One region of the Parvibaculum lavamentivorans DS-1 genome, then DNA from elsewhere that is predicted to be linked to it. Evidence: predicted binding sites of a transcription regulator. Region 1 holds the regulator's gene; each other region holds the start of a gene.
The links. The regulator PhoB, encoded in region 1, activates phosphate uptake and scavenging genes when phosphate is short. The targets are predictions, from matches to a motif close to TGTCATNNANCTGTCAT.

Region 1 (3,274 bases):
GATAGGGCGTGAGGCTCATGGCTTCCTCTTCTGATGCTTCAGGGGCCGAGGCATACGCCAGAGCGGCCTGCCGGGCAATGCGGGAAGGGGGAGAGCCGGAACCGGCCCTGCCGCCCATGTGAGGCCCCGGAAAGCCCCATACAAGGGCGCTGGTGCCGCCGCGATCGCTCTTTTCTGTGGATAAGGGGCGGTGCGGAAGCCCTGCCGGTTGCGGTTTTGCCCCCTGATATTGTATACTTCCGGTTAACGCCTACGAAATCTAGTGGGGTGCCAAAACCCGTAAAGGGCGAGACAGGGCCGGATTTCAGGGCTGATGCCGGGTTGTTCGGGACCGGGCGTCCAACCGGGCCGGAAACCGGCCCCAAGGGGAGTACCATCATGTGGACCGATGAACGCGTGGAACTGCTGAAGAAGCTCTGGGCCGAAGGCCTGAGCGCCAGCCAGGTCGCCAAGCAGCTCGGCGGCGTGACCCGCAATGCGGTGATCGGCAAGGTGCATCGCCTCGGATTGTCAGGCCGCGCCACGCCCAGCCGCCCTGCCCGCTCGCGCGCCCCGGCGCCCCGCACGCTGGTGCGCGGCCGTCCGGACCCGCTGACGGCGGAAGCGCGCGGCGACGAGCGCCAGCGCGAGGCGGCGGCCGAGCGCGCCGAAGCCGCCCATGTCGAGGAACGCGGCCTCGAGCCGATCCAGCGCGCGACCGTCCTCACCCTCACGGAACATACCTGCAAATGGCCGATCGGCGATCCGGGCCGGCCGGGCTTTCATTTCTGCGGCCGGGGTGCCGAACATGGCGCGCCCTACTGCACCGAACATGCGCGCATGGCCTATCAGCCGGCGCAGGCGCGGCGGAACCGCGAGCGCGACCGGATGCGCAGGGACCGGCTGGTAAGCTGAGCGTTTTTCCGGCTCCACTGTCCCCCTAAAGGCGGGTGGGGGACAGGTCGGGGGGCCCAGGAGGGGAAGGAGCAGGCATCCATGGGCCCATGGATGCCTGCTTTTCGTTAGGCCGGCCTATTCGTGGAACTGCTCGTCCAGCGAGTAGCCGGCGGAACGGACCGTGCGGATCGGGTCTTTCTCGCCCTTGTCGTTAAGCGCCTTGCGCAGCCGGCCGACATGAACGTCGACGGTGCGGGCTTCGACATAGACATCCGAGCCCCAGACCGTATCCAGCAATTGCTCGCGGCTGAAGACCCGGCCGGGATGCTGGATCAGGTGATCGAGCAGGCGGTATTCGGTCGGGCCGAGATGGACCTCGCGGTCGCCCCTGCGCACCCGGTGGGCGGCGCGGTCGATCACGATGTCGCCAAAGGTCACGAGGTCTTCCGTGAGGGCCGGCCGGATGCGGCGCATGACGGCGCGGATGCGCGCCAGCAGTTCCGTCATCGAGAAGGGCTTCGTTACATAGTCGTCGGCGCCGATATCGAGGCCGCGAATGCGGTCCGTTTCCTCGCCGCGCGCCGTAATCATGATGATCGGCACATTGCGGGTTTCGGGGCGGCCGCGCAGGCGGCGGCAAAGCTCGATGCCGGAGAGGCCCGGCAGCATCCAGTCGAGCAGGATAAGGTCGGGGGTCGTCTCGCGGATAAGCAGGTCCGCCTCCTCGCCATCGGCGGCGGTGATGACCTTGTAGCCTTCCTTGTCGAGATTGTACTGAAGCAGCGTCAGCAACGCTTCTTCATCCTCGACGATCATGACGCTCGGTTTCATTCTGCGTTCGAACTGGCTGCGCTCAGGCTGACCCTGCTCTGTGTGAGCGGTCTCAGGCCGAATCTGTTCCAAGTCCAAAGCGTGGCCCTGTTCGCCACGACGGGCAAGTGTTGTTATTGCCATTGCCGCACAAGCCTCCTTTAACTGCCGCTGTGAACGGCGGTGGTGCTGGTCGTATCGCCTTTCGGGCGCTCGTCATGAACCCATTCGCCGGTGACGAGGTAGCCGACGGTTTCGGCGATATTGGTGGCGTGGTCGCCGATACGCTCGATGTTCTTCGCAATGAAAAGCAGATGCGTCGAGACGCCGATGGTCCGGGGATCTTCCATCATGTAGGTGAGAAGCTCGCGGAAGACCGAATTGTACATCGCGTCGATTTCCTCGTCGTCGCGCCATACCTCCATGGCCGCCTGCGCCTCGCGGTTCGAATAGGCGTCGAGCACCTGCTTGAGCTGGCGCTGGGCAAGGCGCCCCATGCGCGAGATGCCCTGGATGAGCCGGTTCGCGCCCTCGAAATCGTTCTGCAGAACCATGGCGCGCTTGGCGATGTTCTTCGCGAGGTCGCCGATGCGTTCGAGGTCGATCGAAATCTTGATCGCCGCGATGGCCTCGCGCAGGTCCGCCGCCATGGGCTGGCGCAGCGCGATGAGGCGGATGGCTTGGTTCTCGATCTCGGCCTCCAGCGTGTCGATGCGCTGGTCCTCGCGGATGGTGCGTTCCGCAAGCTGCGTGTCGCGCTTCACCACGGCTTCGATTGCGGCTTGCAACTGCGCCTCCGTCAGCCCGCCCATCTGGGCGATCTGCGCGGAAAGCCCGTCGAGCTCTTCCTGAAACGACTTCACGATATGCTGGGTCACAGCCGGTTCTCCTGTTGGCCTCTTGGCAGATACATCCGCATCGATCAGCCGAAGCGGCCGGTAATGTAATCCTGCGTGCGTTGATCCGAGGGATTGGTGAACATGCGTTCCGTCTCGTCGACTTCGACCAGTTTGCCGAGATGGAAGAAGGCGGCTTTCTGTGAAACGCGCGCCGCCTGCTGCATCGAATGCGTGACGATGACGATAGTGTAGCGTTCGCGCAGTTCGTCGATCAGTTCCTCGACCTTCGCCGTCGCGATCGGATCGAGCGCGGAGCAGGGTTCGTCCATAAGGATCACGTCCGGGTTCACGGCAATCGCGCGGGCAATGCAGAGGCGCTGCTGCTGGCCGCCGGACAGGCCGGTGCCCGGCTCCTTGAGGCGATCCTTCACTTCGTTCCAGAGCCCCGCGCGGCGCAGGCTCGTCTCGACGATTTCATCCATCTCCGAGCCCGCCTTTGCATGTCCGTGGATGCGGGGCCCATATGAAATATTGTCGTAGATCGACTTCGGAAACGGGTTGGGCTTCTGGAAGACCATGCCAATACGCGCGCGCAGCAGCACGGGGTCGATCTTCGCATCGTAGATATTTGCGCCGTCGATCAGGATGGTCCCTGTCACGCTGCAGATGTCGATCGTGTCGTTCATGCGGTTGATGCAGCGCAGGAAGGTCGACTTGCCGCAGCCGGACGGCCCGATAAAGGCCATGAC
Region 2 (3,274 bases), 1.7 Mb from region 1:
GAGAACGCGCCTGACTTCATCACCCTCGACAGCGCCGATGGCGGCACGGGCGCAGCACCCATGGCGCTGATCGATTATGTCGGTCTGCCGATCTGGGAAAGCCTGCCGATGCTGTGCGATGCGCTGGAACGCCACAAGCTGAAGACGCGCATCCGCGTCAATGCGAGCGGCAAGCTCATCACGCCGGCCGAAGTCGCATGGGCGCTCTGCGTCGGTGCGGATTTCGTGTGTTCGGCGCGCGGCTACATGTTTTCGCTGGGCTGCATTCAGGCACTTCAATGCAACAAGAATACCTGCCCGACCGGCATCACCACGCATAACAAGAGCCTGCAGCGCGGGCTCGACGTGACGGACAAGGCGGAGCGCGTGCGCCGCTATGCCGAACGCGTGACGCATGAAGTCTGCGTGATTGCGCATTCCTGCGGCGTCAACGAACCGCGCAAACTGCGGCGCGAACATGCGCGCATCATGGGATCGGATGGTGTGTCGGTATCGCTTGCCGAATATTATCGCCGCTGGATACAGCCGGAAAGACGCCCGTCGCAGAACGGCCTTGGCCGCCCGCAATTCGACGCGGATGCCGCCTAGCCGGGAATGACGAGACGGAGAAACTGCGTGCCCTGCTCTATCGTCTGCGGCAGGAAGCCGCTGTCGTCGCCGTCAACTTCCACAGCGAGACCGTGCGGTGCGGTGACATCGATCCGCCGCGCCGGCAATACTTCCACGCTGCTCAGCCGCGCCGCAATGCCGAACCCTAGCGCGGCGAGATAAAGTGCGAAGGCGAAACGCGACTTTCCCTTGAAGAGAAAGAGAGTAAGCCCCGGCTGCGTTATGTCCGCATCCGGCGCAAGCACGAAGGGCCCCGCATAGTGGCGGCCATTGGTGACGACGACCCATGCGGCGCGCTTCTCTCGTCCGTCGACTGTGAGCAGAATGTCGCGGCCCGGGCCGCGCACCCATGCCTTGAGCCCGGACCAGATGAAGGCGCCCTTGCCCCACATGCGTTTCAGGCGCGGATCGATTGCGTGAACGACTTCGCCGTCAAAGCCGATGCCGACCATCATCAGGAATATCTTTCCCTGCACGAGGCCCGTGCCCATCAGCTCCGCGGGCCCGCCAAGCAGCATCGAGGCTACTTCCTCCGCCTGCGGACGGAGACCGATCTCGATGGCAAGCACATTTGCCGTGCCGAGCGGAAGAATGCCGAGCGGTACGCCTTGTCCAAGCAGGCCGCGCGCAACTTCATTGATGGTTCCGTCGCCGCCCGCCGCTACGATCACATCCGGCTTGCCCGATTGTGCCGCTGCTCGGGCGAGCTCCGTGGCGTGACCGGCCGCTGTCGTCAGCTCGATCGTGACATCGGCACCGGCCGCGCGAAGACGTCCGATGACAGCATCCAGCAGGTGTCTTTTGCGCCTGCCGGCGGTCGGATTGAGGATGATATGGATGAACCGGCGCAGCGCCAAAACGGGGCTCCAGAGGCCAACTGTCACGTAACTGTCACAAAACCGTTATGCGTTGCGACAAGGGATGAAATTCGATGCCGGAGGATTAGCCAGAAAAACTTGTCCCCGGTCAACCGGCCCTCTGAACCGGGGATAACCGGGCGCGATGCCGGAGGGATGTGGGGATAAAGCGGCTCGCCCGCCACCCGCCGGGCACTGTCACATAAACGTCATCGAACTGTCACAAGACCTTGTCAAAGGGCGCGCATAGTCCGGTCATCGAAAGACGGATCGGCTGGCCCGGAGGTACGGCAAGGCGCTCCGCAGACGGATGAATTGACCGGCGCATGAGGCGCAAAAACGATCGACGAGGAATATGACCCTGTTCGATACGACGATGTTCGATAGGCCGCGGCAGGCGAGCGAAACGGCGCCACCTCAATCCGCGAAGAAAGCCCGCAAGGAAGCAGCCCGTGCAAGGGCGAGGCGCGGCGGGCTCGACGAAAGATTGCTGGGGCCGCGCCCCAGGCACCGCAAACAGCACAGAACGCTTTTTCTCTCCGACATTCACCTGGGCACCCCCGGCTGCAAGGCCGAGCTGCTGCTCGACTTTCTCCGCCACAACGACGCCGACACCATCTACCTCGTCGGCGACATCATCGACGGCTGGCGCATCAAGCGGTCCTGGTACTGGAACGCGGCGCATAATGCGGTGGTGCAGGAACTGCTGCGCAAGTCGCGCAAGGGCGCGACCATCATCTATGTGCCCGGCAACCACGACGAGGCGTTGCGCGACTATACCGGCCTCAATTTCGGCGGCGTCGACGTCGTCGGCGAGGCGATCCACGAAACGGCGGACGGGCGGCAATTCCTCGTCATTCACGGCGACCAGTTCGACAGCGTGGTGAAATACGCGAAATGGCTCGCCCATCTCGGCGACCGCGCCTATGGCATGGCGCTCGCGCTCAACAACTGGCTGCACGAAATCCGCCGCTTCTTCGGCCTCTCCTACTGGTCGCTCTCGGCTTACCTGAAGAACCGGGTGAAGAACGCGGTCGAATATATATCGAGCTACGAACACGCCGTTGCCCGCTCGGCCCGCGAACGCGGCGTCGACGGCGTGATCTGCGGACACATCCACCACGCGGAAATCCGCGACTTCGACGGCGTGCTCTACTGCAATGACGGCGACTGGGTGGAAAGCTGCACCGCGCTCAGCGAAGACGAAACGGGCGCCCTCTCGCTCATCACCTGGCAGACCTTCTCCTGGGACACCGAACTCGCGAATGGCGAGACGGAACCGGCGGATGAAGACGACGCCCTGCTCGTACCCACGGCTGCCTGATATGCATGACACATCAGTAACGGCTCTCTCCCCTGCCCCGAGCAGGCGGCGGCGCGTCGCGCGCCTGCTCGGCCGGTTGCGTGGGAAGCCCTTGCCGCGCGATGTCGGCCGCTTCTGCGAGACGCTTCGCATCGTGATCGTGTCGGATGCGGCGCCGCCGCAGGTGAACGGCGTGGTGCGGACGCTGCAGCAACTGACGGCGCATCTGAAGGGCATGGGCCATGAAGTGACCTTCATCACGCCCGACATGTTCACGACCGTGCCGATGCCGACCTATCCGGAAATAAGGCTGGCGCTTTTTCCGGGCCGCAAGATCGCGCGCATGATCCGCGAGGCGAACCCCAACGCCATCCATATCGCGACCGAAGGGCCGCTGGGACTTGCCGCGCGCCGCTTCTGCGTCCGCAAGGGCATCCCCTTCTCGACCTCGTTCCATACGCGCTTCGCCGAATATCTGAATGCGCGGACCGGCATTCCGCTTTCA
Region 3 (3,274 bases), 780 kb from region 1:
TCGGACAAGAGGCGTGAGCGCATGTTGAGCGGCGACACAGCGAGAAGTTCGAGGTCCTTCGGTTCGGCATAGCCCGTGATGTAGTTGAAGACCTGATAGGCATCGTGCGCGAGGCGCGGATCGCAGGTGAACATCGAGCAGTCGGTGTAGATCTTCGCCGTTACCGCGTGGTAATTGCCGGTGCCGAAGTGAACATAGGAGCGCAATGCGCCGCCTTCTCTGCGCACGACAAGCGAAATCTTGGCGTGGGTCTTCAGTTCGATAAAACCAAACACCACTTGCACGCCCGCGCGTTCAAGGTTCCGCGCCCAGACGATGTTGGCCGCCTCGTCGAAGCGTGCCTTCAGCTCCACCAGCGCCGTCACCGACTTGCCGGCCTCTGCCGCCTCGATCAGCGCCTGCACGATAGGGCTGTCCTTCGAGGTGCGGTAGAGCGTCTGTTTGATCGCCACGACATCGGGATCGGCCGCTGCCTGCCGGATGAACTGCACCACCACGTCGAAAGACTCGTAAGGATGATGGACGATGATGTCCTTGGAGCGGATCGCCGCAAAACAGTCGCCGCCGTGGTCGCGGATGCGTTCCGGGAAGCGCGCATTATAGGGCGGGAACTTCAGGTCCGATCGGTCATCGACGATAAGCTGGCTCGTTTGCGCGAGACCAAGCAGGCCTTGTACCGAGACAAGCTCACGCTCCGTCACGCCAAGCTCGTGCACCACGAACTGGCGGAGCGAATCCGGTGTGCGCGCCTCGATCTTCAACCGGATCACGCTGCCACGACGGCGGCGCTTCAGGGCGCTTTCGAAAAAGCGAACCAGGTCTTCGGCTTCTTCCTCGATTTCAATGTCACTATCGCGCAACAGGCGAAAGGCGCCCTGCCCGATCACCGTATAGCCGGGGAAGAGACGGTCGAGAAACAGGCCGATCATGTTTTCGAGGCTGATAAAACGGATGCCCTCTTCCCTGTCGCTCGCAGGCAGCCGGATGAAGCGTTTCACCTGTGTCGGAACAGGCAACAGCGCATCCATCAGCTTGCCGTCGGAAACGCGGCGCAGTTGCAACGCCAGCGCAAAGCCGAGATTGGGAATGAACGGAAAAGGATGCGCCGGGTCGATCGCCAGCGGCGTCAGCACTGGAAAGACCTGCTCGAGAAAGCGTGTCTCCAGCCAGGCGAATTCATCCGGTGTGACCTCATCCGGCTCCAGCACGAAAATGCCAGCCGCGCGCATCTCTATACAAAGCGCGACCCACTGGCGCTGCTGCTGGCCCATCAGGTCATTCGCCATTGTGTTCACAAGGTCGAGCTGCTGGGCGGGCGTGCAGCCGTCCTGGCTAAGGGTCGTCACCCCGGCGCTCACCTGGCCCCTCAGGCCGGCCACGCGGACCATGTAGAACTCATCAAGGTTCGATGCCGAAATCGACAGGAAGCGAAGCCGCTCCAGAAGCGGGTGATTGGTATTCTGCGCCTCTTCCAGCACACGCCGGTTGAAAGCGAGCCACGAGGCTTCCCGATTGATGAAGCGGTCCGGGCTATGCGCGCCGATCAGCGGTCCTCCGGCAGGTAGGGGCAGCGAGGGCTCCTCGGCCAAAGGTTCTGTGGCATGGCTGTTCGGCGCGGTGGTCATGAGATCACTTCTGCAAGAAACGGAGTAAGCCTCTGCTATCGCTTAAGTTTATGTCAAACACATGACTGAGTCATGACTGCGAAGCAAAAGGAAGCGAAGGCTGGGCGATTTTCGGTCAAAATGCCCAGGAGGCAGGGATGGGCAGGATTCCAGGGCTTTTCCTTCAGTTGCTGGTCGTTCTTCACGCAGGGTTGCTGCTCTGGGCGTTGACCGGGCTCATGGAGCTGGTGTTGCCCACTGTCCCATGGCCGCGCGTTGCCAATCCGCTCCTTCCCCGCCCCATGCTCCTCGCCCACTGGTTCTCGGTGCTGGCTGCCTCTCTCGCCTTTCTGGCCGGCTATACCGCGGGCTGGCGCCACACGCCCTTGGCCGTGGCGTTGGGCTATGGCGCCATGGCCATAGTCTGCTTCGTCGAGACGACGCAGTTTCTCGTCCATGACGGTCGCTGGCTCGCCATGGCGCTCGAATACGCGGCCTATCTGGGAATCGGCATATTTTTGTTCCGCGCATCTCCAGCGCGGAAGCGGTTCGGAGGCTAGAACTTCATCTCGTCCTGCGTCCCGAGGATTTCGGCGGCGAGCGGCACGGTGATCGGGCGCTTGCCTGAAAGCGAGGCGCGGTCGAGTTCCGCCACAGCATCGCGGGCGGCCCTTACCGAACGCTCGATCCGCGCGGCAAGCCAGGCGATCACGGCGGGGGCGACCCGAAGCTGACGGTCGTCGAAGAGCTTCACGAGGATGCCCGCCAGCAGCGCATCGTCGGGCGGGCCTAATTCCGCCTGTGGAACCGCCTTCAGCCGCGAGGCAAGGTCCGGCAGCGCCAGTGGCAGGCGGGACAGCGGCACACGGGCGGTAATGAGAAGGAAGGCACCCTCCTCCCGCACCAGATTGACGAGATGGAAAAGGGCCCGCTCGGCAGCCGCATCTGGCGCTGCAAGGTCTTCGAGGATGATCGTTCGCGCCGCCACCAGCGCCGGGACATCCGCCCCTGCCAGCGCTGACGGCGCCAGCGACACGGCGCCAGCCGCATTCCGCCAGACTTCGGCGAGATGGGTCTTGCCGCTTCCCTCCGGCCCCGAGAGCGCCACCACGCGGTCCGGCCAGTCCGGCCAGGCATCGATCAGCGCCACGGCGGCCTCGTTTGGCGGCGCAACGAGAAAATCCTCACGGCCGAAGGCCGGCCGGTGCCCGAGTTCAAAAGCGAGCTGGCGAGGCATCTTCAGCTGTCGGTATCGCGCGGCGGGATGACGCGGCCAGACGATGTTCCGAGATAGAGCTGGCTCTTGCGGTATTGCGCGACGCCGAAACGCGCGAGCACACCGAGGGCAGCGGCAATCGGCAGCGCAAGCAACGCCCCGACGAAGCCGAAGAGGGCGGCAAAGGCAAAGATCGCGAACATCACCCATACCGGATGAAGCTTCACCCGGTCCCCAACGAGCTTCGGCGACAGAAAATTCCCTTCGATGAACTGGCCGATGGCGAAGACACCAATCACCATGCCGACCTGCACGAAATCGGTGCCGAACTGGAATAGGGCCAGCGCCAGCCCGACCACGAAACCGAGAATGGTCCCGAGATAGGGAATGAAGCTGATAATGCCGGCAACAATGCCGACAATAAGCCCGAAACGAAGGCCGACCAGCGTCAGGC

Region 2: a site for PhoB is predicted at 1,674-1,690, ahead of PLAV_RS10090 (UDP-2,3-diacylglucosamine diphosphatase). Genes of this name have one in related genera too.
Region 3: a site for PhoB is predicted at 1,687-1,703, ahead of PLAV_RS16905 (RNA degradosome polyphosphate kinase). Genes of this name have one in related genera too.

Annotation. Positions count from the first base shown of each region.
Region 1 covers NC_009719.1:431,206-434,479, reverse strand. The annotation lists gene PLAV_RS02040 (ABC transporter permease) at 1-19, opposite strand, end outside; gene PLAV_RS02035 (GcrA family cell cycle regulator) at 379-894, shown strand; gene phoB (phosphate regulon transcriptional regulator PhoB) at 1,012-1,707, opposite strand; gene phoU (phosphate signaling complex protein PhoU) at 1,848-2,564, opposite strand; gene pstB (phosphate ABC transporter ATP-binding protein PstB) at 2,609-3,274, opposite strand, start outside.
Region 2 covers NC_009719.1:2,175,777-2,179,050, reverse strand. The annotation lists gene PLAV_RS10100 (FMN-binding glutamate synthase family protein) at 1-588, shown strand, start outside; gene PLAV_RS10095 (diacylglycerol/lipid kinase family protein) at 585-1,466, opposite strand; gene PLAV_RS10090 (UDP-2,3-diacylglucosamine diphosphatase) at 1,822-2,790, shown strand; gene PLAV_RS10085 (glycosyltransferase family 4 protein) at 2,792-3,274, shown strand, end outside.
Region 3 covers NC_009719.1:3,562,278-3,565,551, forward strand. The annotation lists gene PLAV_RS16905 (RNA degradosome polyphosphate kinase) at 1-1,625, opposite strand, end outside; gene PLAV_RS16910 (hypothetical protein) at 1,763-2,164, shown strand; gene PLAV_RS16915 (HdaA/DnaA family protein) at 2,161-2,841, opposite strand; gene PLAV_RS16920 (AI-2E family transporter) at 2,844-3,274, opposite strand, start outside.